Regions from separate parts of the Helicovermis profundi genome, predicted to be linked through region 1. Evidence: riboswitches for the same ligand, from Rfam matches in the RefSeq annotation. Region 1 holds a riboswitch; each other region holds the start of a gene.
What was found. A riboswitch is a leader RNA that binds a small molecule or an ion and turns the genes downstream of it on or off. The one in region 1 is predicted to bind cobalamin.
Positions count from the first base shown of each region.

Region 2: linked by a shared signal. The riboswitch ahead of AACH12_RS00350 (ABC transporter substrate-binding protein) and the one ahead of AACH12_RS03125 (FecCD family ABC transporter permease) in region 1 are both predicted to bind cobalamin.
Region 3: linked by a shared signal. The riboswitch ahead of AACH12_RS04665 (hypothetical protein) and the one ahead of AACH12_RS03125 (FecCD family ABC transporter permease) in region 1 are both predicted to bind cobalamin.
Region 4: linked by a shared signal. The riboswitch ahead of cobT (nicotinate-nucleotide--dimethylbenzimidazole phosphoribosyltransferase) and the one ahead of AACH12_RS03125 (FecCD family ABC transporter permease) in region 1 are both predicted to bind cobalamin.

Region 1 is NZ_AP028654.1:727,408-735,779, reverse strand. It holds gene AACH12_RS03150 (HD domain-containing phosphohydrolase) at 1-1,267, shown strand, start outside; gene AACH12_RS03145 (hypothetical protein) at 1,385-1,882, opposite strand; gene AACH12_RS03140 (sensor histidine kinase) at 2,017-3,531, opposite strand; gene AACH12_RS03135 (response regulator transcription factor) at 3,531-4,205, opposite strand; gene AACH12_RS03130 (DUF502 domain-containing protein) at 4,227-4,805, opposite strand; cobalamin riboswitch at 4,948-5,124, shown strand; gene AACH12_RS03125 (FecCD family ABC transporter permease) at 5,270-6,349, shown strand; gene AACH12_RS03120 (ABC transporter ATP-binding protein) at 6,346-7,110, shown strand; gene AACH12_RS03115 (sirohydrochlorin cobaltochelatase) at 7,123-8,013, shown strand; gene AACH12_RS03110 (ABC transporter substrate-binding protein) at 8,043-8,372, shown strand, end outside.
Region 2 is NZ_AP028654.1:67,533-75,904, forward strand. It holds gene mgsA (methylglyoxal synthase) at 1-393, shown strand, start outside; gene AACH12_RS00340 (thioredoxin family protein) at 448-642, opposite strand; gene AACH12_RS00345 (ArsR/SmtB family transcription factor) at 730-1,041, opposite strand; cobalamin riboswitch at 1,452-1,583, shown strand; gene AACH12_RS00350 (ABC transporter substrate-binding protein) at 1,642-2,601, shown strand; gene AACH12_RS00355 (FecCD family ABC transporter permease) at 2,641-3,684, shown strand; gene AACH12_RS00360 (ABC transporter ATP-binding protein) at 3,685-4,458, shown strand; gene AACH12_RS00365 (sensor domain-containing diguanylate cyclase) at 4,481-5,749, opposite strand; gene AACH12_RS00370 (NfeD family protein) at 5,950-6,390, shown strand; gene AACH12_RS00375 (SPFH domain-containing protein) at 6,407-7,330, shown strand; gene AACH12_RS00380 (hypothetical protein) at 7,451-8,218, opposite strand.
Region 3 is NZ_AP028654.1:1,073,492-1,081,863, forward strand. It holds gene AACH12_RS04635 (ATP-binding protein) at 1-79, opposite strand, end outside; gene AACH12_RS04640 (NUDIX domain-containing protein) at 275-706, shown strand; gene AACH12_RS04645 (DUF6873 family GME fold protein) at 681-1,427, shown strand; gene AACH12_RS04650 (DUF445 domain-containing protein) at 1,424-2,023, shown strand; gene AACH12_RS04655 (4Fe-4S domain-containing protein) at 2,243-4,120, shown strand; T-box leader at 4,199-4,412, shown strand; gene thrS (threonine--tRNA ligase) at 4,473-6,386, shown strand; cobalamin riboswitch at 6,476-6,667, shown strand; gene AACH12_RS04665 (hypothetical protein) at 6,825-7,136, shown strand; gene AACH12_RS04670 (hypothetical protein) at 7,461-8,372, shown strand, end outside.
Region 4 is NZ_AP028654.1:323,125-331,496, reverse strand. It holds gene AACH12_RS01395 (cyclase family protein) at 1-410, shown strand, start outside; gene AACH12_RS01390 (PucR family transcriptional regulator) at 612-2,315, opposite strand; gene cobT (nicotinate-nucleotide--dimethylbenzimidazole phosphoribosyltransferase) at 2,537-3,577, opposite strand; cobalamin riboswitch at 3,656-3,829, opposite strand; gene gdhA (NADP-specific glutamate dehydrogenase) at 3,834-5,177, opposite strand; gene AACH12_RS01375 (Asp23/Gls24 family envelope stress response protein) at 5,562-6,386, opposite strand; gene AACH12_RS01370 (DUF362 domain-containing protein) at 6,874-7,044, shown strand; gene AACH12_RS01365 (MarR family winged helix-turn-helix transcriptional regulator) at 7,131-7,580, opposite strand; gene AACH12_RS01360 (PHP domain-containing protein) at 7,740-8,372, opposite strand, start outside.

The sequences.
Region 1 (8,372 bases):
ATACGTAGTTAAAAGTAATGCACTAAATATTGATTTTATGTTTATTAGTAATGAAGATAAAAGCTATCAAGAGGTATACGGATCAAATTTAAAAAATTTATTTATTAACTCTAGTATTTATAATTCAACATTAGTTGACAATAATAATAATAATATAATTTTATGGAAAGATTCTTTGGCTTACTTTGTGAATTCTTCACCATTTCTAAGTAATGATCTTAAAAGACCTTTAGGAATTTATGCAGTCGGAAGAAAAATCGATACAAAAGAACTTGACACTTTAAAAGATATTCTTGGAAAAAATCAAATAACATATATTTCAATTACTCCTTTGGCTAAATACCCAAATATTTTTACGCACGACTTTCGTATTATTAAAGTTTCTATACCTGTAAAATATGGTGAAAATAGTGCATTTGTTAATATTAATTTTAATTTACCAATATATAACTATCTATTTAAAAAGCATCACTATAATTTGCTAATGCTTATATTTTTGTTTTCAACATTTGTTATCACAACTGAGTTATATTTTTTTAAAAAAATATCTATATATTTAACAGGAACAATTAAAATAATTAAAAGAATTTCGAAAGGTAATTTTAATGAAAAACTTTATAGTAGAAACAATACTTTTATACCTGAATTAACCGATTTATCAACTGCTATAAATAATATGTCATCAAATATTGAAAATAAAATTGAACAAATTGATTATAGATACCTTCAAATGATTGATCTTGTAGTAAACGCAATGGAAGTAAACGATTCTTATACACATGAACACAGTCACAATGTTTCTAAACACGCACTTAGGATTGCAAAAGTAATAAATTATGACGATTTAGAAAGTGTTGAAATTGCAGGCAAATTCCATGATATAGGAAAAATTTCTGTACCATCAGCCATATTAAACAAACCAGGAAAATTAACGAAAGAAGAATATGAAATTATAAAAAAACATCCTGAAGAAGGTTATAAAATAATCAAGAATTCGGATTTTAATCAATTTATAAAAGATGGCGTTTTATATCATCACGAAAAATATAATGGTATGGGTTATCCTAAAGGATTAAAGGGAGATCAAATCCCTTTTATTGCTCAAATAATTGCTGTTGCTGATGTTTATGATGCACTAACTAGTAATAGAGCTTATAGAAAATCAATGACAAAAAACAACGCAATTTCTATTATGAAGGAAGAGAAAGGTAAACAATTAAATCCCGAACTAGTAGATATATTTATAAATATTATTAAGAACGAATAATTTTGATACTCACTTTTAGTAATTAGATAATAAAAAAATGATATGATAATCTTACTAAAAGATTTATCATATCATTTTTTTATTACTTTTTTAAAATAAAATTATTTTATTTATTCATTACTTATCTCTTCCAGTTCCATTTCTAAATCCATTTCCTCTTCCATTACTTCTTCCTGATCCATCTCTTAATCCACTATTATTTTTTCTTCCAAAGCCTGATCCATCTCTTAAACCCATATTATTATCTCTTCCATAAGAAAGTCCATATTCTCTCATAATGCCTCTTTGTGAACCAGGGTTCAAGGTACAATCTTCACCTATCTTTGCAAGTATTTCATCTTCTTTTTCTTTCGTTAAAGTTCCATTTTCAACTAGTGAATCTAACCATTCTTTTTTATCATCTAACATAGCTTTTGTAAATTCTTCTAAGAATCCCTTTTCATCAGCCATTTGCCCAAATGTCTTATCAGCTGATCTTTCATTAAATGCATTTTCTACAGTAGTCCCCGCTAAGTTTGCATAAGTCTCAGCTGGAGTATCTGCAAATGATAATGCACCAAATCCTAAAGCCATAACACCTATTAATAATGTTGCAGTAAATTTTTTAATCTTCATAATTCTTTCCTCCTAAAATTTTTATTAAGCTTTATTTGTTAGCTTTAGCTTAACTTTATTATAGGATTCATTTGTCACAAGTATGTTACGAATATATGAAAGTTAAAAATATTCTAAGATGTTAAGAAATTAATTCATATAGTAAACCAAAACTCAACTCCATCTTCTCTGTTTCTAACACCATAACTTAAGCCATGAATATCAAGTATACTTTTTACTATCGAAAGCCCAAGTCCGCTACCAGAATATTCTCTAGTTCTTGCTTTGTCAACTTTGTAAAAACTTGACCAAATTTTTTCTATATCACTTTGTGGTATACTTTCTCCTGTATTAAAAACAGATAAAATTTTACTTCCTTTTACTTCTTCATTCCCTAATGAATACATATTTTTAGTATTTTCATCTAAGTTTTGCACTGATACACTTACCTCTTTTGGATTTTTAACATGATTAATTGCATTATTCAAATAATTAATAACAACTTGTTCAATTCTTAGTTCATCTGCATTTACCATTATAATATCTTCTTTTATAGTTCTAATATTTATTTTTTTTGATCTAATCATTGGCTCAAATTTATCAAGAACTTCATCAACTAATGCTGAAATATCAAATTCTTTTTTACAAACTTTATACATACCTGAATCAAGAAACGATAAATTAAGTAAATCCTTAACAAGTTTATCCATTTTATCAGATTCATCAATTATAACATCACAGTAGAAATCTTTTTTTGTAGTGTTATTAATAACATTTTCTTTCAGTCCAATAGCATATCCCTGAATTAATGCTATAGGAGTTTTAAGTTCATGCGAAACATTTGAAATAAATTGTTTGCGCATTATATCGATTCTATTTTTGATATCAATATCTTTTTTTAAAGAAATATTTGCATTTTCAAGTTCTGATATTGTACTTTCAAGTGTATTAGACATCTGATTAATACTTTTTCCAAGCATTGAAATTTCATCTTTTGTTTTAACGTTAAATTTTTTACTAAAATCTAAATTCGAAATATCCTGGGCAATTTTTGTAAGATTTATAATATCTTTAGTAAAGTTTTTAGCAAAAGCGTAAGCTATTATTCCTCCCATAATAAGAGAAATTAGTCCAATAATTAGATTAAATTTATTCGAAATATTTGCAGCAAGTTCAATTGCTTCCATTGGAGTTTCGACTAATAGTAATTCTTCGCCAGAGAGTTTATATCCAAGATATAAAAATTTAGAATTAAAACGAGGATGGTTTTTTACCTCAAAATAATATTCGTTTTTAATAATTTTATTTATAGCATCTTTTTCAAAATTTAATCCACTTTGCCTAAATTGACCTTTTTGGTTTCCCTGTAATAAAGAATTATTAGCTCTTAAAGTGCTTATTATTGGTTTTCCATCAATATCACTTATAACCACATTTCCACCAATTCTAGAAGCAATTTTATCAATTTCAACATATAAATTCTCATTATTTATTGTTCCATTTTTATATTCTTCACCAAATTTTTTAACACTAGAAAGCATATTTTTCTTCTTTTGACTCATATAGTAATCATCAAAAAAATTTATGTTCATAAAAGAAGAAATAAGTGTTAAAAACACTGCAAAAACTAAAATACCTATAAATAATTTAGCCTTAATAGAGTTCTTCACTAAACCACCTCAAACCTATATCCAAGGCCTCTTACAGTTTGAATATAATTTTCTTTTTGTTTTAATTTTATTCTTACTCTTTTTATATGTGTATCCACAGTTCTAAGTCCTCCAAAATAATCATAACCCCAAACACCATCTAGAATTTGTTCCCTTGTAAGTGCTATTCCCTTATTTTTAATTATATACATTAATAAATCATACTCTTTTGGACTAAAGTCTATTATTTCTTTATTTAAACTCACTTTATGTGCTTTTTCATCAATAAGAAGCCCATTAAAATTCATTATTTCATTTTCTATTTTTTCTTTTCTTCTAAGTAATGCTTTTACTCTTGCAACTAATATATTTGGTTTAAAAGGTTTTGAAATATATTCATCCACTCCAAGTTCAAAGCCATAAAGTTCATCAGTATCTTCACTTTTGGCAGTTAACATTAAAACGGGAATTGTTGATTTTTTCCTAATTTCTTTACATACTGTCCACCCGTCAAAAATAGGCATCATAACATCTAAAATAATTAAATCAATTTCATCTTTTTTTTCATTAAATAATTCAAGTGCTTTTTTCCCATTTTCAGCTTCAAGAACATTAAAGTTTTCTAAATTTAAAAAATCAGAAATCAAAATTCTCATTCTTTTTTCATCTTCAGCAATTAAAATAGTTTCATTCACTACTATACCTCCAATATCTACTTATTTTTTACTACTATAAACACCAAGTGAAACAACCATCTTTATAGCATCTTCTACTGGTAAATCAATAAATGTTATATCTTTTTTGTCTACATATAAAAGAAATCCACTTGTAGGATTTGGCGTTGTCGGAACAAAGACAGCAGTTTTTGAAAGTTTACCATCAAAAATGCATTCATCATTAGTTATAAAACCTATACATTTTGACCCTTTAAGCGGATAATCAACTAATACTGCCTTTTTAAAAGAAGAACTTTTATCTTTATCAAACATTTTTCCTATATCTCTAATTGATGAATATATCGTTTTTACCACTGGAATTTTATTAATTACAACTTCAAGCCAATGAAAAAATTTCTTTACGACGTATTGATTTGAGAATGTTCCAATTCCAAGTATAATTAATACTCCAAAAATAAAACCTACACCCGTATAATTCTTGCCAAAGATAAGCATAACAAGCGGTGACGTAAATCTTCCAACAAAATTAACAATATACATTATTAAGCCTAGCGTAATCATAAGAGGTAATAGTAAAAATAAACCTGATAAAAACGTTTTATATATTTTTTCAAACATCTAACCACATCCTTTAAAGTATTTGCATATCTATATTATACCACCCTTGTTACAGTTTAATTAACATTAGATAAATTTATTTTAAATTTTAATAAAAACTAAATTGACTTTGATTTTTTAATTATGTATAATGAGATGAAAATAATTAAATACTTTTTAAGGTGCTATTTATGTAGATAATAGGGAAAGGGGTTAAAATCCTCTGCAGCCTCCGCTACTGTAAATGATTATGAAATCTCAATGCCACTGTTTTTAATGGGAAGGCGAGAAAGTAAGTTAAGTCATGAGTCAGGAAACCTGCCTTGAAAACCGCAACAGCAACTTCGGAGAGAAAGTAAGCTATTGATTATTAACTAATCGGATACCTCTTTTAAGGTATCTTTTTTAATAACAAAAAACTACTTTGTCCCAAATGAAGTAGTTTTTATATATATTCACTAAAACCATATATTTCCGGAGGAAACATGGAAAAATACGAAAACTTTGATGACAATATTTATTCGCATATTGAAAGAGAAAAAAAATTTAACTATTTACTTATTCTTATATTTTCTGTTTCGCTTTTACTTATTATTGGAATAAGTTCAACGCTTGGTCTTATGGATATTTCAATTTCTGAAGCATACAAAATAATTATTGGAAAACTTCTTGGAATCAAATCCTTAGTAAGTGGAATTAATGAAACAAAAGTTTTAGTAGTATGGGATGTAAGGCTGCCTAGAATACTTGCAGGAGCTATTGTAGGTAGTGGCCTAGCTGTTTCAGGCGCTGTTTTTCAGTCCATACTTGGCAATCAATTAGCTGATCCTTATACTATTGGAGTTTCAACTGGCGCTGCTTTTGGAGCAACTATTGCAATATTTTTAAATTTATTTTTCGTTTCACATTTACTACCAATTATGCCTTTTGCTTTTGTTTTTGCACTTTTAACCTTATATATAGTTACAAATATATCTAAATCAGGAGGAAGTATTTCATCTTCTGATGTAATTCTATCTGGTATAATTATAAGTTCAATTCTTTCAGCAGGTATAAGTTTTCTTAAAACATTAGCTGGTGAACAGGTTGGTGCAATTGTATTTTGGATAATGGGAAGTTTATCAGCAAGATCTTGGACACATATAATCATTTCTTTACCTATGGTAATTGTATTAATTACTATTATTATGCTAAATGTAGACGAATTAGATATAATGGCACTCGGTAAAACTGAAGCAAATAATCTAGGACTTGACTACGAAAAAAAATTAAAAAAATACATGATTATTTCTTCTCTTCTTACTGCAACATGCGTTTCTATTAGTGGAGTAATTGGATTTGTAGGACTTGTAGTTCCACACCTTGTTAGAATGAGTATATCTTCAAGAAATAGAAATGTTGTATTAATGAGTGCACTATTAGGTGGCAATATATTGGTAATTGCAGATAATATTGCCAGACTCAGCTCAAGTATTGAAATTCCGGTAGGAGTATTTACAACTCTACTTGGAGGCCCTTTCTTTATGTATATATATATTAAAAGAAAGAGAGGCATAACAAAATGATTAAAATAAATAACTTAAATTTTAAATATAATGAAAATAAAGTACTAAACAACATTAATATTCACATTGATAATTATTTTAAAGGAAAACTCATATCTATTATCGGGCCCAATGGATGTGGCAAAAGTACACTTTTAAAATTAATTAATAAATCTCTTTCTATTAAATCAGGCATGATTTTATTAGAAAGGAAAAATAATAAAAAATTGAATTACCTTGATTTATCTAAAATTATATGTACAATCTCACAAGGCTACGAAACTACTTTTCCATTCAAAGTCATTGATTATGTAAGAATGGGATATTCAAACCGCAATACAAACTATAATTATATGAATGAAAATTCATTAATGGAAGTTACTAAAGCTCTTGAATTAACTGATACAAAAGAATTTTTTAATAAATCTATTAAAGAACTTAGCGGTGGTGAACTTCAAAGAGTAAGACTGGCTAGAGCCATTTGCCAAAATCCTAAAATATTAATTTTAGATGAATCATTTTCGGCCATGGATATTGCTTATAAAATTAAGATGATCAATGTAATAAAAAAATATGCTCTAGAAAATAACATTATTGTTATTTCTGTTATGCATGATGTTAATTTAGTATATAAATATTCTGATAGTGTCATTGTACTTAAAAATGGGGATCTAATTGAATTTGGGGAAACTAAACAAATACTAAATGAAATTTTATTAAAAAATGTATTTGAAATTAATACTACATTAATTAAAAACAAAGGTTTTTTAATTGAAAATTAGGAGGAATTTTTTATGAAAAAGGGGTTAATAGTAACATTAATAATTGTTTTAGTAGTATCATTATTTTCAGGTTGTTCGTCGTCTTTAGCAACAGATAATGGTAAAAGAGCGATACTCGTTGTAAGTTTTGGTACTAGTTATAACGACTCAAGAGCTTTAACAATTGAAGCTACTGAAAATAGAATTAAAGATGAATTTCCTGATTATGATATTTTTAGGGCGTTCACTTCTCAAATCATAATTGACAAGCTTAAAAATAGAGATAATTTAGATATTAATAATGTTCTTCAGGCCATGGAACAACTTAAAAAAGACAAATATTCTGAAGTTTACATTCAGCCACTTCATGTAATAAACGGAGAAGAATATAACGATCTTCTTAACCAAGCAAATAATTATAAAGATTCATTCAACACTCTTAGAATTGGAAAACCATTACTTTCTTCAACGGAAGACTATCAAAAAGCTATTGATGCTTTAAAAGATAAATTTTCCAATTTAGAAAAAAATGAAGCAGTAGTATTTATGGGACATGGTACTCCTCATATTGCTAATGCCCAGTATTCTGAACTATCATATATGCTTCATGATGAAGGTTATTCAAATGTATTCGTTGGTACAGTTGAAGGATACCCTACTATTGATAATGTTATAAGTAGATTAAATGAAAAAAATATTGAAAAAGTTACACTTATGCCTTTTATGCTAGTTGCAGGAGATCACGCAAATAATGATATGGCAGGAGATGAAAGTGATTCTTGGAAAACAATCTTAAAAAAAGATGGATTCGAAGTTACAACCTATATTCATGGACTTGGTGAAGTTAAAGGTATTCAAGATTTATATGTGGAACATTTGAGGAACCTTATAGACGGCCTTTACGAACCTGAGGAAAACAAGTAATTTTATTCGAATAAGCCAAGGAGAAATATATGAAAAATATGAGTCTAAAGACTCTTTTTACAATAGGGTTAATTGCAATATTAACCCTATTTGTTCTTAGAAGTCCAATTGAAAATTTAATAAAAAATACTGAAAAGCTTGATACCCATAAATATGCAATTGATTTTATTGATGACTCAGGGCATAGAATAAAAATGGATAAACCAGCCACAAAAATTATCTCTCTTTATTCTGCACATACAGAAAATTTATTTGCTATAGATGCAGGAAAAAATATACTAGGAATAGGACGAGCGGATGCTTATCCTATGGAAGTATTTAATCTTACCAGATATGACTATAGAGCTGATCCAGAAAAA
Region 2 (8,372 bases), 660 kb from region 1:
ATAGCATTAGTTGCACATGATAAGAAAAAAGATAATATAGTTAAGTTTTCTGTTAAATACAAATCGATTTTAAAAAACCATAATCTTTTTGCTACAGGAACAACAGGAACAAGAATACATGATGTTACAGGACTTGAAATAACAAGATATTTATCTGGTCCACTCGGTGGAGATCAGCAAATTGGTTCTTTAATTGCGTATGAAAAGTTGGATTTAGTAATTTTTTTAAGAGATCCATTAACTTCTCAGCCACATGAACCAGATGTTCAGGCACTTCTTCGCTTATGTGATGTACACAAATTACCAGTAGCTACAAATATAACTACGGCAGAGATACTTTTACTCTCAATGAATAAGAATCCTGACTGGAAAGCAATAAAAGCTGAATATTAAAATAAAAAAATGTTATCTTAAATTAGATAACATTTTTTTATTAATATACTTATGTTAAATATAAGTTTTAAACATATCAATCATTGTCTTTACACCAGGATATTTTCCTTCGTATACTATTTCTCCGTTTATTTCAAGAGCGGGAGTATACTTTAATCCTATTTTTTTCATAAGATTTTCATCATAAATTACTTCTATATTGTTCGGTAGATTAAGTCTTTTAAGAGCCGCGTCAACTACGGGCATCATACTTGAAAAACCTCAGCAATTTAAGTCATAGATTATAATTTTCATAAATACTCCTTTAAAAATTAATAATTACTAGTAAAAATTAAATTAATTAAACTGATCATTGATTTTTTGCGCTTCAATTTTAATAATGTCTTTAGCTAAATCAATTATTTTGAAAATTTCTGGATATTCAACAGTGTATAGTACTTGAAGCCCATTTTTTTTAGAGCGCAATATACCTGTATTTTTAAGTATTTTTAAGTGCTGAGAGATATTGGATTGTTCTAAATTTAATTTCTCATAGATAGTACATACACAAAGTGTATTTTCTTCTCTAAGCAATTCTAAAATAGAAATTCTTGTTGGGTGGGCAATCGATTTTAGCAAAGTTGATGTTATATCATTTAATGTGGACATTTTACCTCCAAAGTAATATTAGAATATTATAATATTAACTCAAAATGTGTGTATTGTCAACAAAATGTGGATTATTTATATTATTAATAATAAGCTAGTTGTTTTTATATAGGAACATAAAAATAATTTAAAGGATATTGTGGTTTAATTATTATGAATAACGATATATTGTGTTTATTATGTGATTTTTTAAGTAAAAAAAAGATGCTAAAAATTATTTTATATATAAAACTGTGGATAAGTCTGTGGGTAATGTTAACAAATCGAATTTTTGTTCGATTATTTTTAAATAATAATAAGCATTTACTATAAAATTTTAAGGAAAGTTATTAACAAAATTTGTTGATAACAAGTGGATAACTATCTATAATAAAAAAGTATATTTATTTTTTATTTGTGTTATAATGTTGTTGAACTTAATAGTTGAAGGTAATAAATTTATTTATTATATGGAAGATGGTAAGAATCCATCACGGTCCCGCCACTGTATTAAGATAGTTCATATCTTTAAGTCAGACACATGCCTTTAACTTGGAAATCTCACGAGGATGAGTAATGTTTATTTTCTCGTAGAGTATTATATTTTAGGAGGATTTTTTTATGTTTAAAAAGAAGTACACTTTTATATTAGCTATGCTAATAAGTCTAGTATTGGTTTTTTCTGGTTGTTCAAATTCAGCTGTAGACAATTCAAAAGAAGATAATTCAAATGCTACAGATACTCAGAAAGAAGTAAAATCATTATATCCATTAACAATTACCGATGGATTTAATAGACAAGTTGAAGTAGAAAAAGAGCCTATGAAAGTTATTTCATTAGCTCCAAGTATAACAGAAACTATTTATGCAATAGGCGCGGGTGATAAATTAGTTGGTAGAACAGATTATGATAATTATCCAGAAAAAGTTAGTGGAGTAAGTTCTGTTGGAAGTTTATCAGATCCTAGTATTGAAGAAATTACAAAATTAGATCCAGATTTAATTATCGCATCAACTCATTTCAAAGAAGATGTACTAAAAAAATTAGAAGAATTAGGCTTTAAAGTAGTTGTACTTGTTCCTCAGGAAAGTTTTGATGGAGTTTATGATGTAATAAATACTACAGGTAAATTGCTTAATAATGAAAAAAATGCAAAAGAAGTAATTGACGGAATGAAGACAAAAGTTACAAAAGTTGAAGAATTAGCAAAAGGATTAGATCCGGTTGATGTTTACTATGTAGTTGGTTTTGGTGAGTATGGAGATTATACTGCAACTGGAGATACTTTTATAAATGATTTAATTGAAATGGCTGGAGGAAATAATATAGCAAAAGATGGAGAACATTGGAGTTATTCATTAGAAAAAATTGTTGAAAAAGATCCTTCAATTTTAATTTGCTCTAAATATTTTGATGCCAAAAAGGGTATTGAAGCTGCGAATGGGTATAAAGATTTAACAGCAGTTAAAAATGGTAAATTATTTGAAATTGATAATAATCAAATTGATAGACAAGGGCCAAGACTTGCAGATGGCTTAGTTGAAATGTTTAAAATTCTTCACCCAGGAATTTATAAATAAATTTCTAAGTTATCGGACGAATAGAAATTGGAGTAAAAAATGAGAAAAAGTTTTGTTATAAACTTAATTATTAGTATATTATTATTAATTGTTTTTATGGTATTTGTTAGTACTATTGGTGCGGTTAAAATTCCATTTAGTGATTCTATAAAAATACTTGTAAGCAAAATACCACTTATTAATAAATTTGTAGATGTGAGTAATATAAAACACTCACATCTACAGATTATTCTTAATATTAGATTTCCAAGAATAGTATTATCTGCGCTTATTGGTGGCTCTCTTGCTGCAAGTGGTTCTGTTTTTCAGGGAGTTTTTAAAAATCCTATGGCGGATCCTTATGTTCTTGGAGTTTCATCAGGGGCAGCACTTGGAGCATCTATTGTAATTATTTTTTTTAATACAGTTTCTTATTTAGGAATAAGCACTGTTGTAGTTGGTGCATTTATTGGGGCTGTATTATCTATACTTATTGTATATAATTTGTCAAGAATTGGTGGTAAAACGCCAACTGTAACATTGCTACTTGCAGGAATTGCAATTAACTTTTTTTTATCTTCAATAATTTCACTATTAATGGCATTAAATAGAGATCAAGTTGAAAGAATTATTTTTTGGACTATGGGTAGTGTTTCTGCGGCTAGTTGGAGCAAAATATATATAATATTAATTCCATTTATTATTGTAAATATACTTTTTATCTTTTTTGCAAAGGATTTGAATTTATTATTACTTGGTGAAGATTCTGCTCAGAGTTTAGGCGTTGACGTTGAAAAAACGAAAATTGTGTTATTAGTACTTAGTTCTCTTTCAACAGCAGCAGCAGTTTCGGTGAGTGGTATAATTGGATTTGTAGGTTTAATAGTACCACATGCGGTTAGAATTATTTCTGGACCAGATCATAGAAGACTTATTCCATTTGCAATTGTGGGTGGAAGTATTTTCATGGTAATTTCAGATACTATTTCAAGAACTATAGTAGCACCAACTGAAATACCAATTGGTGTAGTAACTGCTATGTTTGGAGCACCATATTTTTTGTATTTATTAGTAAAAAATAAAAATATGGGAGGTATAAATTAAATGAATAATGTCGAAATAAAGAATTTAAATTATAGTTATGTAAATAAAGAAATAATTAAAGATATAAGTTTATCAATTTCTCATGGATCGTTTAATTGTATATTAGGACCAAATGGCTCTGGGAAAACTACTTTAGTTAAAAATATAGTTAAACTACTATATCCGAGTAAAGATACAATATATATTTCTAACAAGGAAATAAATGAATATAAAAGAAAAGAGTTAAGTAGAAAAATTGCACTTGTTCCTCAAAGCACCATTATTGAGTATGATTTTACAGTTGAGGAAATTGTTATGATGGGAAGAATGCCCTATCAAAAAAGATTTAAAACAGAAACAGAAGAGGATTATTTAATTGTAAAAGAATCTATGATTAAAACAGATACTTATGTACTTAAAGATAGATTTATAAATAATTTGAGTGGTGGTGAAAAACAAAGAGCTATTATTGCAAGAGCAATAGCGCAAGAGCCACAAGTCTTAGTTTTGGACGAACCTGTTAGCTATTTGGATATTCATCATCAAGTTGAGATAATGAAATTAATTAAAAAACTTTCGCTAGAAAAAGGAATAACTGTAATTACAATATTGCATGATGTTAATTTAGCGATTGAATATGCAGATAATATTGTATTATTAAAAGATGGTAAGGTATATTCTAGTGGTAGTAGTGAAAATATAGTTAATGAAAAAAGTATTAAAGAGGTTTATGATGTTAATGTTGCAGTAATAAAGAACCCAATAACGGGTTCTAAATATGTTATACCTTACTAAACCTATATATATTATATAGGTTTTATTTTATTAAAGAAGCAAAGTTAGGGTCTGTTTTATTAGTTTCTTTTAACTCTCTTTTATGTGTGTACATTCTCTGATCAGCAATTTTTACAAGTATATCTAACATAATTGATTCATCAGGCGCTGAAGAAATTCCATAACTAAATTGGATTGGTACTTTGCCTCCTGCTACTTTCAATTTGAAATTATCAAAATTATCAAAAATAGATTTCATTTTTGCTTCAGAATCACTTTTATTTGAATTGGAGAAAAGAATAATGAATTCATCTCCACCATATCTTGCGAAAATATCATCTTTACTAACTTCTGAATTAATAGCGTTTACAACGCTTATAATCGCTTCATCACCTGCAATATGACCAAAGTTATCATTTATTTTTTTTAGATAATTAAGATCGCAAAGCACTATTGAAAAAGGGTGATTTTCTTTAAATGCTTTTTCTTGAAAGTTTAGAAATTCTTTTTCAAAAAAACGCCTATTGTAAATTTCTGTTAGTTTGTCATGACTAGATAAAAAATTGGCTTCTTCAAGAAGAGCACGGTTTTTTAAAGTTATGCCAATTAATGAAGTAAATATATTAATTATTTTTTTATCTTCTTCTGTAAATGCATTCTCATTAAAACTATCAATATTTAAAACTTCAATCACTTTATCATCGATAAAAATAGGCGATGTTAAAGTAGACTTGAAAGTATTTGCACTAGCTTCTTTTAAAGTTTTTATATTTTCATCACCTAGGTAAGTGTTATTAAATTCAGTAGTGTTATTAACTATAATTGGTTCAAGTGGTTTATTTTTGGAATATACCCATAAAAAAGTTTTTTCTTTTTTAAATTTTACCCCTTTAAGTTTTTCATTATTATAACCTTTTGATGTAATAAATTCTACATAATCATCACTGCTAACACAGGCGATTGAACCAGCTTGAGCATCTTCTATTAATTCAATCGCATATTCAAGAACTTTTTTGTGAACCTCGCTCATGCTAGAATTTAATGAATTCATAATAAGATCACTAATATCAAATAGAGCATTTTTAATTTTTGCATTTGATATATCTCTCAAATTATTATTTTCAGAATCTAATATTGGAGAAATATGAAAATTCTTAATAAAGAAGTAACTAGTAAAACATGATAATAAAATAAGAGAAATTTGAATAATAAAAATGTATTTAGTGAAAATCATATATGGAACAATAATGCTAGAAAGGATTATTATAACGAATATAATAAAAAAGTCTTTAAAGCGTACAGTTTTTTTCATGTTAGCACCTTCTTAAATTTATAATTTTTCTTCTTTTCTTATTATACCCTAATAATGATTTAATTATCATATAATATTTATTATAATCAAAAAGCAAAAATTGTTAAAAAAGTATTAAAATATATAATTTTGCTTTACAAATACAATTCGGGTAGGTATTATGTATATAAGGTAATAAATATATTGGGTGAGGAGGTATTATGTCAGTATTATTTCAGCTATCTGTCATGTGGGTAATATTAATAATTGCATTTATAGTTATTGAAGCATTAACGTTTGGACTTGCATCCATATGGTTTGCCCTTGGAAGTCTGGCTGCACTAATTTTATCTTTATTAGGATTTGGTTTTGTAATTCAATTAATTGCTTTTTTGGTGGTTTCTATTATTTTATTGTTTTTTACGAGACCAATAGCAAAAAAATATTTAAAAATTGGAACAGAAAAAACTAATATAGATAGTTTAATAGGAAAAGTCGGAGTGGTTGTGAAAAGAATAGAAAGGCATAAAGTAGGACAAGTTAAAGTTGAAGGACAAATATGGAGTGCAAAAAATATTGATAATGATACTATTTATGTAGATAGTCAAGTTGAAGTTTTAAGAATAGAAGGCGTTAAAGTTATAGTTAAAATTGTAGATTAAAAAATTGGAGGAACTTATGGGAGTTATTATTGGATTTATTTTAATTGGGATAATTATTTTGCTTGTTGTAACAAATATTAGAATTGTACCTCAGGCTAATGGATATGTACTAGAAAGACTTGGTGCCTATAAAGAAACTTGGGGAGTGGGTTTACATTTCAAAATACCGCTATTTGATAGAATTTCAAATAAAGTGAGTTTAAAAGAAAAAGTAATTGATTTTGCACCTCAACCAGTAATAACAAAAGATAATGTAACAATGAAAATTGACACAGTAGTATATTATCAAATTACAGATCCTAAATTATTTACCTATGGTGTTGTAAGACCCATAATTGCAATAGAAAATCTTACTGCAACAACTCTTAGAAATATTATTGGACAACTTGAACTTGATGAAACATTAGTTTCAAGAGATTTAATAAATACCCAAATGCGTGCAATTCTTGACGATGCAACAGACCCGTGGGGAATAAAAGTTAATAGAGTGGAAGTAAAAAATATTGTTCCGCCGGAAGATATTCAAGTTGCAATGGAAAAACAAATGAGAGCAGAAAGGGAAAGAAGAGAAGTAATGATAAGAGCAGAAGGTGAGAAAAGATCAAAAATATTAGTGGCGGAAGGTAATAAAGAATCGGCAGTACTTGACGCAGAAGGTGCTAAGATTGCAAGAATTCTTGAAGCAGAAGCAGAAAAAGAAGCTAAAATTAGAAAAGCGGAAGCAGAAGCGATTAGTATTTTAAAAGTTAATGAAGCTACTGCAAACGGAATAAAATTACTAAAAGAAGCTAATCCTACTAGCGCTATTCTTACTTTGAAAAGTTTTGAAGCTCTTGCAAAAGTTGCTGATGGAAAAGCTACAAAATTAATCATTCCATCTGAAATTCAAAATGTTGCAGGTTTAGTTGCTTCAGTTGGTGAAGTTCTAAAAAAAGATTAAAACAAACAAACAAACAAACAAACAAACAAACAAACAAATAAACAAATAAACAAACAAACACGAAAGAGTCCATTTTAGAAAGACTTAAGTATTTGTTTGTTTTTTTTTATGTTTAGCTGATTATAGATATAGGTTAACAGGTGTATCAATTGGGGCATAATTATTTAAAATGATTTTGTCTTTTTTGAAAGTATATGATTTTTTATCATTGTATAATTTTGGTGAATAAATATTTTTTTTAGAAATAAATTCATTATTAATAGTTTTTTTGATTTCATTAATGGCATTATCTTGTTTGCTAAGTTCATTCATACTCGTCTGAGTGCTAGAATTTATTTTAGTTTTATTATTAAATCCAAAATAATTTAGTTTTCCATCTTCATTAATAGTTATATTTAATTTATTCAAAGAGGATTTATTTTCTTCTATTGTAGCGTTTAATTTATTTAGAATAGGTTTAAATGATTTGTTACTTTGAGATTTAATTTTATCAATTAAGCTGTTATAATTTTTAGTAAAAGAGTCTAGAGAATTGCTAAGATTTTTATTAGAAGTGTTTTTAGGAGTAGAAGTATTAATTTTCTTAGAATTATTAGTATTATTTGATGGTATTTTATTAGTGGTATTAGTAATAGAAGCAGCTACATTTTTATTGGAGTAAATTTTATTTATTGAATTGTCTATTGATTTTAGTGAACTATTAAAGAAATTATTAAAATTATCTCTTGCTTGATTTAAAGAATCATTCATAGCTTTAGCCATTGAGGTTCTATACGTTGAGCCAAATATAAGAGAGGCAGCGTTAAATGCTGGCTTCTTATCAGTCTTATGCGTATCTGAATTTGATATATTAAATATTTTGTTGTTTGAATATATACCGGCTAGCATATTAATCACCTCTTGAATACTAAAACATACCTATATATATAATACCCTATTATTACAGTATTAAACATTATTTTATGATTTGCAATTAAAAAGTTCTAATAGTTATGTATTTTTGTCTTTGCAGATATATGTAAATATAATTTATGTTATTTTA
Region 3 (8,372 bases), 350 kb from region 1:
AAATTATTAGTATTGATAATAATACACTTATTATAGGTATGAAAATAATGCTTTTTATAGAAAATTTAGATTTAATCATAGGATTCTCCTTAAATAAATTTGAGTATTTATTAAGATGCTATGTAATGTTATACCCTGCAAACAGCTTATTTAAACACTTAATTAAATTATATATTTTCTCTTTTGTTCATAATTTTGTAATAAAATTATGGTTATATATAAAAGAGCTTTAGAAAATATTTTTATATACGGGGCACTTTAAGGAGAATAAATAATGAATAAAATTAGAAGTTTTGGTATAAAAGAAAATAAGTATACTTATATAGAAAGAAAGGGTGTATATGGCCTTGAGTATAAAGATGATAAAGTCTTTCTTGTCAAAAGTCCATTAGGATATTTTGCACTTGGGGGAGGCATAGAACCTGGCGAAAGCGAAGAAGAATGTTTAAGGAGAGAAGTTATTGAAGAAGTGGGTAAATTTATAGAAATAGGTGAATTTTTAGAAGAAGTTATCGAATATGTTCATGTCAAAGGAAGCGAGAAGAGTTATAAAAAAATAATGAAATTCTACAGAATTGATCTTAAAGAGAATTATGATGGTAAAATTGAAGAGGATCATGAGCTTGTTGAACTTTCAGTTGAAGACGCAATAAATAAAATGTTTTTGAAAGGACAAGCATATGTTGTCAAAAAATATGCTAAATAAAGTAGTATTTGTTTCAAGTCATATAAACGATGAATTTAGAAAGTATTTAAATGAAAATAATTATAGAGTTATAACTTTAAATAAAAACTTAGAGATTAGAGATGAAATCTCAACGCATCCCGATATTTTTTTAACTTTAGTTGATAATGAAATTATTTTTGAACCCTTTACGTATGAAAAAATTTGTGATAACAATTATTTTATAAGTGCTTATAAAGTTCATAAAGGAAGTACAATTCTTAGTAAGCATTATCCAATGGATATAGCTTATAACGTTGCTATTGTTGGAAATTATGCTATTCATAATACAAAGTATACGGATGATATTATAAAAAAGGTAGTTAAGAAACTTGGAAAAGAATGGATTCATATTAACCAAGGTTATTCAAAATGTTCGATAGTGATTGCTAATGATAAAGCGATAATTACTTCTGATAAAGGCATTTACAATACATTTAAAAATAGACTTGATGTTTTACTTATAAAAGAAGGCTATGTAAAGCTAAAAGGTATGAAATATGGTTTTCTTGGAGGTGCATCGGGAAAAATAGGTGATACCTTAGTTTTTTATGGAAATTTAGAGAGTCATATAGATTTTTTTAGAATAGTAAAATTTTTAGAAGAAAGAAATATAAAATATAAGTATTTTAAAGAATTTGAGCTAGAAGATATAGGATCCATAATAGAAATACCATTAAATAAAAGTAGGAGAATAAAATGATAATAAAATTATTAATATTAGCATCTGTTGGTGCATTTATAGGATGGATGACAAATGTTTTTGCAATTAAATTAATGTTTAGACCAATTAAGCCAATTAAATTTCCAATTATTAATTTCAGTCTTCAAGGACTTATTCCTAAAAGAAAACCTGAGATTGCAAAGAGTATAGGTGAAACAGTTGAAAATGAGCTTTTATCTATTGAAGAAATAATTGATAAAATGATTGAAGATACTGATAAAAACGAAATAATCAATTTAATAAAAGATAGAGTTGTTACTCTCGCAGAAGAAAAAATGCCAATGCTCGTTCCCTCAAGTATAAAATCCATGATTTTAAAATATGTTGAAGAAATTATTGATGATAATGGTGAAGATATGATTGATGAATTAAGCGAAAAAATGATTCATCATGCTACAGAAAAAGTAAGTGTGGCACTTATAGTTGAAGAGAAAATTAATGAATTTGATTTTATTAAATTAGAAGAGTTAATTTTAACTATAGCTAGTAATGAACTTAAGCATATAGAAATACTTGGCGGAATTATCGGATTTTTAATAGGGTTAGTACAAGGTATGATAATACTATTTATCTAGTATATTCGATTTAAAAGAGTTATTTTGCATTCGTTTTTAAGACGTGAGGGATAAAGAATATTTATTTACGAAATGTTTACAATTGCTATGGAGTTTTGACTAAAATGGTAACTTAAGATACGGAAAATATAAATTATAGTGTTATAATTAACTTATAAATGAAAATTATTATCAATTAACATTTCTTAACTTATATCATATAAATGGAGGAGAATTGTAATGAATAAATTTAAAGTTAATGATGCATGTATAGGTTGTAGAGCATGCCTTGGACTTGCACCTAAAAATTTTGAAATTGAAAAAGGAAAAGCCATTGTAATAAATCAACCAAGTACTGATGAAGAAAATACTTTAAGTATGAATGCACTTAATATTTGTCCAACATCAGCTATAGAGATTATTAAGGGTGAACTGATTACTGCGGATTCATCTGTAAGAGAAACGCTGGAAAAATATCCTATATTGAAAGAAAAAATGATTGAATTATCACCTAAATTTAAGACAATGCAAAATCCTCTTATGTGGAATAGCATTGCTAAATTTGCAACTTTTAAAAATTCAGCAAAAATGACTGGTCTTTCTATTTGCGAAATTTTACATTTTATTAATAAAGAACTTGGAATGGAAGAGGAACTATTAAAAAGTTTTCCGCATTGCATTAAAGAGCTTGAGTTATTAAAAACTAATATTAACAAAATAACTTGGAATGAACCTAATAGTACAGTTGCTATTTCAAGCGAAAATATGGAAGACATCGCTAAGTCTATTGAATTAATAAACAACCTTTCGCTAGGCAGCTCAATTGTATTTGAAGGTGCCTTTGAATCAGAACCCATCATTAAAGTAATTGACGAATTAGGATATAAGTATAATATTGTTAGAAACAAAATTAACAATATTAGATTATCTATTTTCAATGAACCTAAAAATTCCGTAATATCAAGTGGAGATAATAATGATAACCTACTAGATGTTAGAAATATGACAGAAGACCCATTTGATATAATTATAAAGAAAGCATATTCTTTGAATGATGGTGAGGAATTTATCTTAGTTCAATCTTTTATCCCAGATCCAATGATAAATATGCTTGAAGGTATGGGCTTTGATAATAAAGTTAGACAAAAAAACAAAGATGAATACTGGATATATTTAAGAAAAAGAGTAGAAGAGAAAGAAATTGATAGTAAAATTTCTGATAAACCTTCTGTAACAATTCAATCTGCCACTCCAGTAGGCTATCCAATTATTATGAGATTACTTCAATCAGAAAAATTAAAAGGATTAATTAATATTAAAGAACTAAAAGTTTGGGAAGAAACTGAAAAACATCTTGGATGGATAGTAAATAAAAAAGCGGATATTAGTTTTTCTGCAGTTATTACAGCATCAAAATTAAAAGATAATGATGTAAAAATGCCTATAGTATTTGTTTGGGACAATTTTACTATTCTCACTAGGGGCTATGAAGCAACTTCATTTAGGGATTTAATAGGTAAAAAAATATACTTGCCTCTTTTTGAAGATGCTCCTCCTGCTAAAATAACGAAATACCTTATTCAATCTAAAGGATATAATGTTGATGATTTTGAATTTGTATTTGGCAAACCATTTGGAAGACCAAAAGAAATGCTAAGTAGATTTGTAAAAGGTGAGATTGATACAGTTCTTTTAAGAGAACCTGAAGCAGGTTTTGCTGTGAAAACTCTTAAAAATTTAAATGTTGATTTTTCAGAAATTTCATATGGCAAAGTTTGGAATGAAATTAATGAAGGCTTTGGTATGTTTCCAAATGCAGGAGTTATTTTAAAAGGTGAATTCGCTAGAAAATATCCAGAGATTGTTAAGGAGTTAGCTAATGAAATAAAAGCATCTATTGATTGGGTAAATAATAATAAAAAAGAATCTGCACTCCTTTCATATGATATGATGAGAAATTCTAAAGAAAATGTTGAAGAATTTTTAAATCGAGCAACATTTAAGTATGTAGCAGGAGAGGAACTAGTAAAAAAAGTTAGTGATTTTTATTCAATTTTAATTGAAAATAATATTTTGAATACAAAAATAGATGATAAATTACTAAATATGTTTAGATAGTGTTACAAAATAAAGAAGAAACAAAATTTTGTCTTTGTATTGACAATATAAATTTATTGGTATATTCTTTATGTAATATATGTTGCTTTGATAAAGACGAGTAATATCAACCCAGATTTTAGAGAAAAAGTATTTAGCTGAAATTACTTTTATTATGGAGATATGAAAACTACTTTTGAGCTTTGGTTTAGTAGTGATATACGAAATGCCAACGTTTGGCCTGCGTTAAAGGATTAGAGAGGGTCATTTATTTTGACCAATTAGGGTGGAACCGCGATCTCTCGTCCCTTTGTTTTAGGGATGAGAGATTTTTTGTTTTTGTATAATATAAATAGGAGGTAAATTTATGGAAATGGTAAAAATCACTTTAAAAGATGGATCTGTGAGAGAGGTAAATAAAGGAACAACAATATTTGAAGTTGCTAAAGATATTAGTGGAAGACTTGCAAAAGAAGCAATAGTAGGAGAAGTAAATGGGAAAACTGTAGATTTATCTTACGTAATAAATGAAGATATAGAGTTAAACATTTTAAAATTTGATAGCGATGAAGGAGAGCATTCTTTTAGACATACAAGTTCTCATATTTTAGCTCAGGCTGTTTTAAGATTATTTCCTGGAACAAAACTTGCAATTGGGCCTGCTATAGATAATGGTTTCTATTATGATTTTGATTCTGAGCACACTTTTGTTGAAGAAGATCTACCAAAAATCGAAGCAGAAATGAAAAAAATAGTTAAAGAGAATCTTGTACTTGAAAGATTTGAATTACCGAGAAATGAAGCAATTGAATATATGAAAAAAAGAAATGAAGATTATAAAGTTGAATTAATAAATGATTTACCAGAAGATGAAATTATTTCATTTTATAAGCAAGGTGAATTTACAGACTTATGTGCTGGAACACATCTTCCAACTACAAAACCTGTTAAAGCTATAAAATTACTTACTTTAGCAGGAGCTTACTGGAGAGGTGATTCAAGTAAAAAAATGCTTCAAAGAATTTATGGTACTTCTTTTCCTAAAGCAAGTTTACTTGAAGCATACCTAGTGAGACTTGAGGAAGCAAAAAAAAGAGATCATAGAAAACTTGGAAAAGAACTTAAATTATTTACTTTAATGGAAGAAGGTCCTGGATTCCCATTTTTCTTACCTAATGGAATGATTGTAAAAAACCTTCTATTAGATTATTGGAGAGAAGTTCATACAAAAGCAGGATATCAAGAAGTTGAAACTCCGCTTATTTTAAATAGAAAATTATGGGAAACTTCAGGTCACTGGATGCATTATAAAGAAAATATGTATTCTCTTAAAATTGATGATGAAGATTATGCAATAAAACCAATGAACTGTCCAGGTGGAATGCTAGTTTATAATACTGAAATGAGATCATACAAAGATTTTCCACTAAGACTTGGTGAAATTGGAAGAGTGCATAGACATGAACTTTCAGGTGCACTTCACGGACTTATGAGAGTTAGAGCCTTTACTCAAGATGATGCTCATATATTTATGTTGCCTGAACAGATTAAAGATGAAATTAAAAATGTTACAAAATTAATTGATGAAATATACTCAACTTTTGGATTTAAATATCATGTTGAATTATCTACTAAACCTGAAAAATCTATGGGAAGTCAAGAAGAATGGGATTTTGCTGAAAAATCACTTCAAACAGCTCTTGAAGAATTAGATCTTGATTTTGTTATAAATGAAGGTGATGGAGCATTTTATGGTCCTAAAATAGATTTCCATTTAGAAGATTGTATCGGTAGAACATGGCAATGTGGAACTATTCAATTAGATATGCAACTTCCTCAAAGATTTGATTTAAATTATATTGGTAAAGATGGTGAAAAACATAAACCAATTGTTATTCATAGAGTAGCATATGGTAGTATTGAAAGGTTCTTTGGAATATTAGTTGAACATTTTGCTGGTAAATTTCCACTTTGGTTAGCTCCAGTTCAAGTTGAAATATTGCCGGTAGCTGACAGGCACAATGATCATGCATATGAATTAAAGAAAAAACTAAGTGAATATGGTATTAGAGTTGAAGTTGATGATAGAAGTGAAAAAGTTGGATATAAAATAAGAGAAGCTCAGCTTCATAAATACCCTTATATGCTTGTTATTGGAGATAAAGAAGCTAATGGCGAAGAAGTAGCTGTAAGATCTAGAGATAAAGGTGAGTTAGGTTCTAAAAATATTAGTGAATTTGCTAAAGAATTAGTTGAAGAAATTAAATCAAAGAAATTTGATTTGTAATATTAATTATTGATTAAAAAACTAATATTAATGAAATTAGAAATATATTGACATAAAAACAATAAGGTGTTACACTCATTTTGAAACAGATAATTTAATAAATTATTGGTGTGATAGAATTCTATCGCTTAAAAGGGAAGACTGGTGAAATTCCAGCACGGTCCCGCCACTGTAAGAGAAAAGTATCTTTTGTAAATGAATCCACTGTACTTTGTATGGGAAGGAAAAAAAGATGCGTTTAAAACTCAAGTCAGGAGACCTGCCAATAATAATAATGCTATTAAAACTCACGAGGATGAGGAGGTGTTAAGACTTTAAAGTGAATTCTTTAATGGATTAGTATGCCCTTTCTTATGAAAGGGCATTTTTGTTATATGACACTTATTCCACTAGAAGGTTATTTTTAATATATAAAAAATAGAAAATGGGAGGAACTTTATGTATGAAAAAAAATTATATTCATCATTAAATATTCTATATTTAAAAATGTTTCAATACGAGAAATATATAGATTGTAAAAAAAGTGATGAAATTTTTGAATATTTAAATAAGGAAATAAAAAATATAAATATTAAATACGGTGAAAAATTCAATTTATCTAAGATACCATTTAAGCTAATGCTAAAATATTGCGTTTTTAATCCTAAGTTTGATCATAATAAAGCCACTGGTACTTTAAATAATGAACTAGAAAATGATCTGAAAAATATTGAATTACTAAAAAAAAGATATTCAAAATTATCTGCTTGATATATTTATTGGATTATATTAAGAAGTAAAAAAATGACATTACATTTTTTGCACCTTAATAGTGAAACCGATAAAAAATTTTAGAACATCTCATAAATAATGAGGTGTTCTACTTTTTGTAATTCAAAATTTTGATAAAAAATATATTTATAAAAAAAAGTTACGTAAAATTTAATTTATATTTAAAAATTACGAAAAAAATTTTGAAATTTGTAAAAAAATTTGTTATATTTATTTTATGCATAATTTTTTTGAATGTATTATATAAAATTATGCAATTAACAGAAAATTTTAAAAAATAATTATAAATATATTGGAGGTTTTATGAATTTGTTGAAAAAGATTGGAATTGAATATGGAAATGTAGATATAAATGTGAATAAAAAAGATAAAATTAAATATATTAATTTTAAACTTGCTTCTTTGGGCTTACCTATTTATCAGGAAAAAAGTAATAATGATAAAGAGTCAAGTTCTTACTTTATAGAATTATTTGAAGATATACTGATTGATTACAAGGAAAAAATAAGAGTGAATAATGTTCATGAAATTGGTATTAATAAAAGAATAAATACATTCTTAAGTAATTATTTTGATGGCTTTGATGATGAAATAAAAGTGATTGACGACTATTTTACTCTAGACCAGTATGGAATAGCTAGAGAATTATCTCTTTCTCCAGATTTAGATTCTTTTGTTAATGAATATATTAGTAGCTATAAAATAAAGCAAGGTATACTTAATAATCCTAAGCATGATAGACGGACAACTAAGGGTTCATTTCATATTGTTGAAGGTGGATTAAAAATACCAAGTGATAAAAAAACAGTTCCAAGATTGACTTTTATGAAACTATATAAATCAGCTCTTAACCCACCAGAAAAATTAAAAATACTTCCATTTACATCTTCTCAAAGTGAAAAGGCTAAAACATTTGTTTCACTTTTGATTAAGCCTATAGTTTCTCCTAAGGTGGGAGATATTTTAAGCCAAAAGTACTCGGAGGTACTTTTTGTAGTACCTGGAAGTTTGGTATCGAATTTAGATTTTGTTGAATCAGTTTTTGGTAATGCTGGTGATTTAGGACTTCATATTAATGATTCGTCGTTAGATGTTGATGGCTGGACAGGGCATACGGGCTATATAGTTTTGGCACCTCATTTAACTAAACTTAGAAAAATAGATTTAGGACTACCAAGCTTTAACGATGCTAGCGATATTCAAAAAAAGGATGGA
Region 4 (8,372 bases), 400 kb from region 1:
TAAGATACAACCGTCCCATTGAACCAAGAGACCTTGAACTTGCAATTAAAAAATCAGGCCAAACTGTAAGTAAGGGTGATATCCTACTAATGTATACAGGTCATTTTGACAGAAATTTTGGAAGCGATAAATGGCAAACTGAATATACAGGACTTAATTATGAAGCTGCTAAATATCTTGCAGAGCTTGGAATTGTTAACATTGGAGTGGATGCTCCTGCAATTGATCACCCAGATGATTTAGATTTTTCAGGTCATTTAATTTGTGGAGAATACGATATTACTAACACCGAAAATATGTGCAATCTAGATAAAGTCGTAAATAAAAGATTCCTATATTTTGGTTTACCTCTTAAAATAAGAGATGGCTCTGGCTCGCCAATAAGGGCAGTTGCATTAGTTGAAGAGTAAATATAGCAAAAAATTAAAAAGTACACAACTATGTATACATAGTTGTGTACTTTTTACAAAATTATTTATTATAATAAATATTTATTATAACATTATTTTAAATTTCCATTTAAATGCACTCCCTATAAAAAAACAATCAAAATACCTTTTGTAAGCTTTTCTTACAAGGTATTTTGATTGTTTTTTTGCACCGCTGTTTTTTTATAAATTTAAGATTCTCATTATTTTCATTGATGTTTCTAGGCCGTATCTATCCATTTCATCGTTTAAATTTCTTTTGGTGATTTCTTGTATTCTATTGATTCTATATAGTACGGTGTTGTAGTGTGTAAATAATTTTTCTGACATTTTCTTTAAATTGCCATTTGTTTCAAAATAAATTCTAAGCGATTTAACTAATTCAGTATCTCTTTTTCTATCATATTCAACTAGAGGTTCTAATGTAGATTTATAAAAACTTATTAATTCTTCTTTTAAATTATCTTGGCAAAAAATCTTATAAATTCCTAAAGTCTCAAAATTAATTATATCACCATCAACATAATTTTTAGTTGCATCTACTGCCTTTTCGGCATCTTTAAGACTTTTATAAACATTAGCGAGTCCCATTGTTTCTCTTCCAATTCCCATTTTAAATTTAATGCTTGCAACTTTAGCATTTAAACTTTCTTTAATCATCTGAGCAATTAGATTAATCTTTTTATTTGAATCTTCAGATTTTTTCCACATAAAAAGTATATTTATTTTCTTTCCTTTATTCGCTGTTAAATATGAATTGCATTCATTTTTGCAAATTAAGTCTATCATATACATTACTTTTACAAGCATTTGGTTATATTCTTCATCAGAATCAATGCTTGACTCTGTTTTACTTAGTCTAAGCGTAAGCACAGAATAAGAAGCGTCTTTGTCTAGTTTGTAATAATTCGCCCTTTCAATTGCTTTCTTCTTTCTAAATTCATCAAATGAAATAAGATCTTCAAAGAACTCTGCCTTATATTTGTTTTCTACTTCTTGAATAGAAATTCTCTTTAAAAATTCAACTGCAACTACAGTTGAAGTTGATTCCATATACAAAACATCAAAATCGCTTAAGTCACTTTTCATGCCATAGGCAATTAGATGGCCATAAATATTGTTTTTCACCATTATTGGTACCATTATTCTATCAATATCATCTTCATCAATATTAATTTTGTCTCGAGAAGTTTTATTTTTATCTACTCGAAGTTTATTTTTTGAAAATGTTAAATTGATGTCATCTTCAAGTTTTTTGTAAATTTGACTATCACCTAAGGAGTCAATAATAATTTCATCAAAATGATGATCTACAACAACAATAGGATTTTCAAGTGTTTTGGATAAATTACCAATTATATCTTTTATACTTCCACCTTTTAAAAGTACATTCATTGTATCTTTATGAACAATTTGAACCTTATTAATAATCGATGATTGTCTATTAAAAATTTCTTGAAAAACCGGCGTCATAATATCAGTAAAAGGAACTTCATAATCAATTTCAATAATTGGAAAATTAAGTTCATTTGCTAATTTAATTATTTCTTCAGGCATTTTATCTAAATAAGGGAAAATTTTTATTCCCATACCAGAAAGTTTTTTAAAATTACTTTCCCTAATTAAATTCAATTGATTTTCTAATTTGGTTGTCTTAAAAAAATAACCTGTTGTTAATAAGAATTCACCTTTATCTACCCAATTTAAAATATCTGGATCTGCCATAACATTAACTCTAGTAATAATCCTATTAATTCCACCTTCACCTGCAATAATATTACTTTTTTCAAAAGACTTCATCTTTAAAATATCTTTAATAGCTATACCAGTTTCTCTTATCAAAACATTCACCTCTTTATATTCAATATGTAATAATTTAACTAACAAAAATACCATATATGACTTTAATAAGATTTTTATTAATCTATAATAATTTTAATTTTTATAAATTTAATATAAGAATATCATAATAATACCCTATTAACAATATATATTTTTGTGCTATTACTCTATAAAAATTTTAATTTTTAAATATATGTAAAAAAATAAGAAAACTTAGACATACACACATACTTGTGTATACTATCTAAGTTTTCTTATACGAACTTCTATAATTTAAAGCCACCTTCATCAAAAGTAACCATATTGTTATTCATCGCTAGAGCAAACTCAATAATGCTAAACATAATTGCAGCTCCCGTACCTTCTCCAAGCCTTAAATCCAAATGAAGTGGTGTTTTTAGTCCAAGTTCCTTTGATGCTAAAAATGCACCTTTTTCTTTTGAAAAATGTGAAGCAAATAAATAATCTTTTACTTTAGGCTCTAATTTTATTGCGATAAGCGCAGCAGCTGATGAGATAAATCCATCTACTATAACCGGAACTCCTCTAGAAGCACCCCCTATCATTGCCCCCGCCATCGCTCCAATTTCAAATCCACCTACCTTTGAAAGAACATCAATAGGATCATTTTTATTAGGCTTATTAAATTTAATGCCTTTATCGATTACATCAATCTTTTTTTCAAGTCTTTCGAGAGGTAAATTTGCGCCAATTCCTGTGACCTCACTGGGCTTATATCCACCAATTACAGAAAGAATTGCAGATGATGGTGTAGTATTGCCAATTCCCATCTCTCCCGTACCAAGTATATCCGCACCCAAATCTATCCTTGAATTTGCAATTTCAATACCTATTTCAATAGATCTAATTGCCTCTTCTCTAGACATTGCTGGACCTTTTGTGAAATTGCTTGTACCTTTTCTGATTTTTTTATTTATTATTTTATTATTTTTAACATCAGCATCGATACCAACATCTACTACTATAACTTTCGAATTTGCATTTTTAGCTAACGCGCATACTCCTGTAACTCCAAGTATCATATTTTCTGCCTGTATTAATGTAACTTCTCTAGGTGTTATTGCAACTCCCTCTTCAAAAATTCCATGATCAGACGCGAAAACTATTATTTCTTTATTTGAAATTTTAGGAAATTTTGTGTTTTGAATTGCGGAAAGTTTAACTACGATTTCTTCAAGCATACCTAGACTACCCTTGGGTTTTACAAGATTATCTACTCTTTCAATTGATTTAAGTGCAGTTTTTTTATTTACTGATTTTATTTTTCTTAATGTACTTTCTAACATAATTCCCCCTATGTCTTTTATATCATATAAAAAAGGTTCGTGATTCCCCTTAAAAGAGAATCACGAACCTTACCTAATTCATGTTAAATATTTTTGGCAGGTCTCCTGACTTAGAATCAACATGGTTTACACCTTCCCGCTTAAGCAGTGGCATTTGTAAATCACTCATCTTTACAGTGGTGGGACCGTTAAAGATTTTCACTTTATTCCCTATTCTCCCGTAAAACGGGCACCAAAATATTATATTTATTTAATTCTAGTAGTCTCCTTGTGCATACATAGCATCTGCAACTTTTAAGAAACCAGCAATATTTGCTCCAGCAACTAAGTCATAACCAAAACCATACTCTTTAGAAGCTTCTGCAGATACATCATGAATGTTTTTCATAATAGCATGTAATTTTTGATCAACTTCTTCTTCAGTCCAAGATAATCTCATACTATTTTGTGACATTTCAAGAGCAGAAGTAGCAACTCCACCAGCATTAGCAGCTTTAGCAGGTCCTACAATAATTCCACTATCTTGAAGATACTTAAGAGCTTCATTTGTAGTAGGCATATTTGAACCTTCACAAACAAATTTAGTTCCATTAGCAACAATTTTCTTAGCATCATCAATTCTAATCTCATTTTGTGTAGCAGTTGGTATTACAACATCAACTTTAACTCCCCATGGTCTTTCACCAGCGAAGAATTCTACACCATATTTATCAGCGTAATCTTTAATTCTATCATTTCCACTTGCTCTAAGTTCAAGTAAGTAGTCAATTTTATCACCACTAACACCATTAGGATCATAAATATATCCATCTGGACCTGATAAAGTAACAACTTTTCCGCCTAATTCAGTTACTTTTCTTGCAGTACCCCAAGTTACATTACCAAATCCTGATAAAGCAACAGTTTTTCCTTCAAAAGTTTCACCTTGTGTCTTAAGCATTTCTTGTGCAAAATAAGTAATTCCAAATCCAGTAGCTTCTGGTCTAATTAAACTTCCACCATAACTTAAACCTTTTCCAGTTAATACTCCATTTTCAAATACTTTTTTAACTCTTCTATATTGACCATAAAGGTATCCAATTTCTCTTCCGCCAACACCAATATCTCCAGCAGGAACATCAACATCAGGTCCAATATGTCTTTGTAATTCCATCATAAAACTTTGGCAAAATCTCATTACTTCTCCGTCAGATTTACCATTAGGATCAAAATCTGAACCACCTTTTCCTCCACCAATTGGAAGACCAGTTAATGAGTTTTTCAAAATTTGTTCAAATCCTAAGAATTTAATAATTCCAATGTATACTGATTTATGGAATCTAAGTCCACCTTTATAAGGTCCAATAGCTCCATTAAATTGTACTCTATATCCTCTGTTCACATTAAGAGTACCTTTGTCATCTACCCAAGGTACTCTGAACATAATTTGTCTTTCTGGCTCAGCAAATCTATCTAATAGATTAGCCTTTACCCACTCTGGGTGTTTTTCAAGAACAGGCTCAAGTGATACAAAAACCTCTTCAACAGCTTGTAAAAATTCAGGTTCATGTGGATTTCTAGCTTTTACACGGCCAAAAACTTCATCAATATACTTTCTCATTTCAACAACTCCCTTTAGAAATTAATAAACTTAGAATTCAATAAAAATTCAATAATTCTCTTTTGTTACAAAAAAGAAATAATCATTTTTTTAACGCTTACATATATAACCCTTTATATATGTGTTTTTGCAACAAATATTTCATAAATATTATAAATAATACTTATGAAGAAAATCGCTATTCATATTGAAAATGCCTAAATTTAAGTTAAAATAAAACATTTTTTTTTACACAATTATTTTAACACATCAAATTATTTGTGTAAATAGTTTTATTTTTTGGAAGTTTTAAAAGTTTTATTGCAAAATTATCTCTCTACATATGGTATACAATCATTCAATTCTTCGTATATTCTTACAATACAATGCACAATATGTAGAATATTAATTTTTTGTAACATTTGTTTTAACATGTCTGACAACTATATTTACAGCTGTTACATTGATATTAGACATATACTCTACTCTTGATTTGATAGTATTTTGAAGTCTTTCAGCTACTTCAAGCACATTATATCCGTACTCACTTACAACATCACTTTCTATGAATATTCCATTTTCAACCTTGCGAATTTTTGACTTTATAATCTTTACAATTCCATTTGTTTCAAAAGATGCACCTTCAATGATTTGAATAATTGTTCTATTAAATATTACAAAATTACCTATATAACTATAAGTCGGTCTAACAACCGACTTTTCACCAATTTTTATTCTGTTATCTTTTCTTCTAAGAACGGTTTTAAATGTATCTAAAAAATATCCAGAAAAATCGCTTTTAATTTCCATAGCCGGAAGCGGTATTACATGTTTTCCATGATCGCCTCTTTCTGAAAGAGCTTTTTCTATTTCTTCTTTTGAAGATATATCTTCGATAAAAACAAATTCATCTATTTTTGTAAGTTCTAAAGTTTCAGTTATATTTTCAACCATTTTAATCGATGTGCCTATAATTAATATAGTTTTATCAAAATTTTTTTTTAAAACTTTTACCACTTCTTCTCTATGATTATCATTAAAAAATAATGCTCTTTTTACTGCAGCTATTTTTGTATTTTCTCTTTTTGCAGAACTTCCAGCAATTTTTTTTGTTCCTTCTATTAAAAGTCCATCATCAATTATATAATCAATATCTTTTTCAAATGCTACTTTCATAGCCCTATGACTTTTACCAGTTCCACTTTTACCAACTAAAGCATATACTTTCATAATAATCCCCCCCTGTTTTTCTTATTTATCCGATGCCTTAGAGTTCTAATATCCCCACTTCTTAAAAAGTGGGAGAAAAAGAACTCTAAAAAGGCCCTGGATTATGTTTTCTAAGATTCAGTGGGAGTAAAAACTCCCTCTGAATCCAAGAAATTCATTTATCTATACAATTTTTTATTCTTACTTTATTCACGCGGTGCTTTTACCTAGCGAATTCGCACTCTGTGCTTACCGCGCTTCGCGCTATTCGCTTGGTAAAGGGCTTTTAGCCCTATGATATTTTAATTATAATGTATTAAAAATAAGCTAGCTTATTTTATACATTATAATTAAAATATCGCACCGCTGTCAGAGTTGATTATAACGATAATCATTACTAATTAGGTGTTTTCTTTATTTTTTTTTATTCTTCCATTGTTTATTTTGAATGTTTTAGATATACTCTCTATGTAAATCAATTTGTTTATATTTATAAGGAGGATTTAAAATGGCTTATGTAATTAATGATTCATGTATATCTTGTGGCGCTTGTGAAGCTGAGTGTCCAGTAAGTGCAATTACTGCTGGTGATTCAATTTATGTAATTGACGAAAGTGCTTGCATCGACTGCGGAGCTTGTGCTAATGTTTGTCCAGTTGACGCTCCACAAGCTAAGTAATATAATAACTTTTATTTATTAAATGTATAATATTATCATCCGATAATATTATACATTTTTTATTTTATAGTAATATACTCTTTCTTTTAACTATCAAATTTTTCAACCGTTAATTGATTCACTTTACTTAAAAATTTTAAAATGGTTTTTTGTTCATTAACCGACATATCTTTTAAAACAAACTCAAGTGTGTCACTACGTCTTTTACTTAATTTATTAAAAATATTTACACCTTCTTTTGTAAAATTCAAATTATATTTTCTTTTATCCTCATTATTTTTTTCTTTAATTATATAATTTAAATTTATAAGGTGATTTAAAGATGTAGTAACTATTCCTCTATCAATTTCTATCCTCTTTAATAGATCTAACCCGCTAATTGACTTATTTTCTCCAACTTCATTTAAGATTAAAAGATCGAGCACTGAAAATTTTTCGTTTTTATTTGCATATTTTATTTTGTTTTTATCAAACGACACCATTTTATGAAGTAATTTTACGGCAAGATTTTCTATTTCAGAGTAAAAACTAATCATATTGCCTCCTCAATCATATTATTTTAATTTTATTATTTAATCTTTTTTCTAAGCTAATCATCCTTACATCAATACATATTTTTATTACTATTTAATTATACTATAATACCTAATAAGTAGTATAGAAAAAGTTGCAATGATTTTTAATTTCATTACAACTTAAATAATTTTTTTTATTATTTTTTTAGTATTTAAAATATCTTTTAAAGATATTGCAGTAGTTTTATTTTCTTTAATAGCCTTTATAAAATCATCTTCACAATTAATTTTACTTTCAAATTTAGTAGCATACTTGCCAATTTCTTCAGCAGTGTGTGCATCACTTCCACCAAGAATAGCTTTATTAAGTAATTTTGATGCATTAAAAGCTTTAGTATTTAATAGATCATCCGTTCTTCCATTAAAGACCTCAATTCCATTAATATTATTAAAATATATATTATCATTGAGTCCACGTTTACTATTTCTAAAGGGATGAGCCGCTACAGAAACACCACCTCTTTTCTCTACAAATTTAATTGTTTCCTTAACACTTAAACGTTCTTTTGGAATTTCATCAATTCCAAAACACAATAAATCGCCATCCAATGTAAATATTTCTACACCTACAATAATATTCACACCATATTCTAGTATAAGCTTTTCTATTCTATCTTTATCCTTTCTTAGACCAATATCATCGTGATCAGTAAAACAAATTCCATCTAGTCCTATTTTTTTTGCTCTTAGCAGAGCATCTTTAATTTTTAATTTACTATCAAATGAATTCTCACTTTGATGTACATGAATATC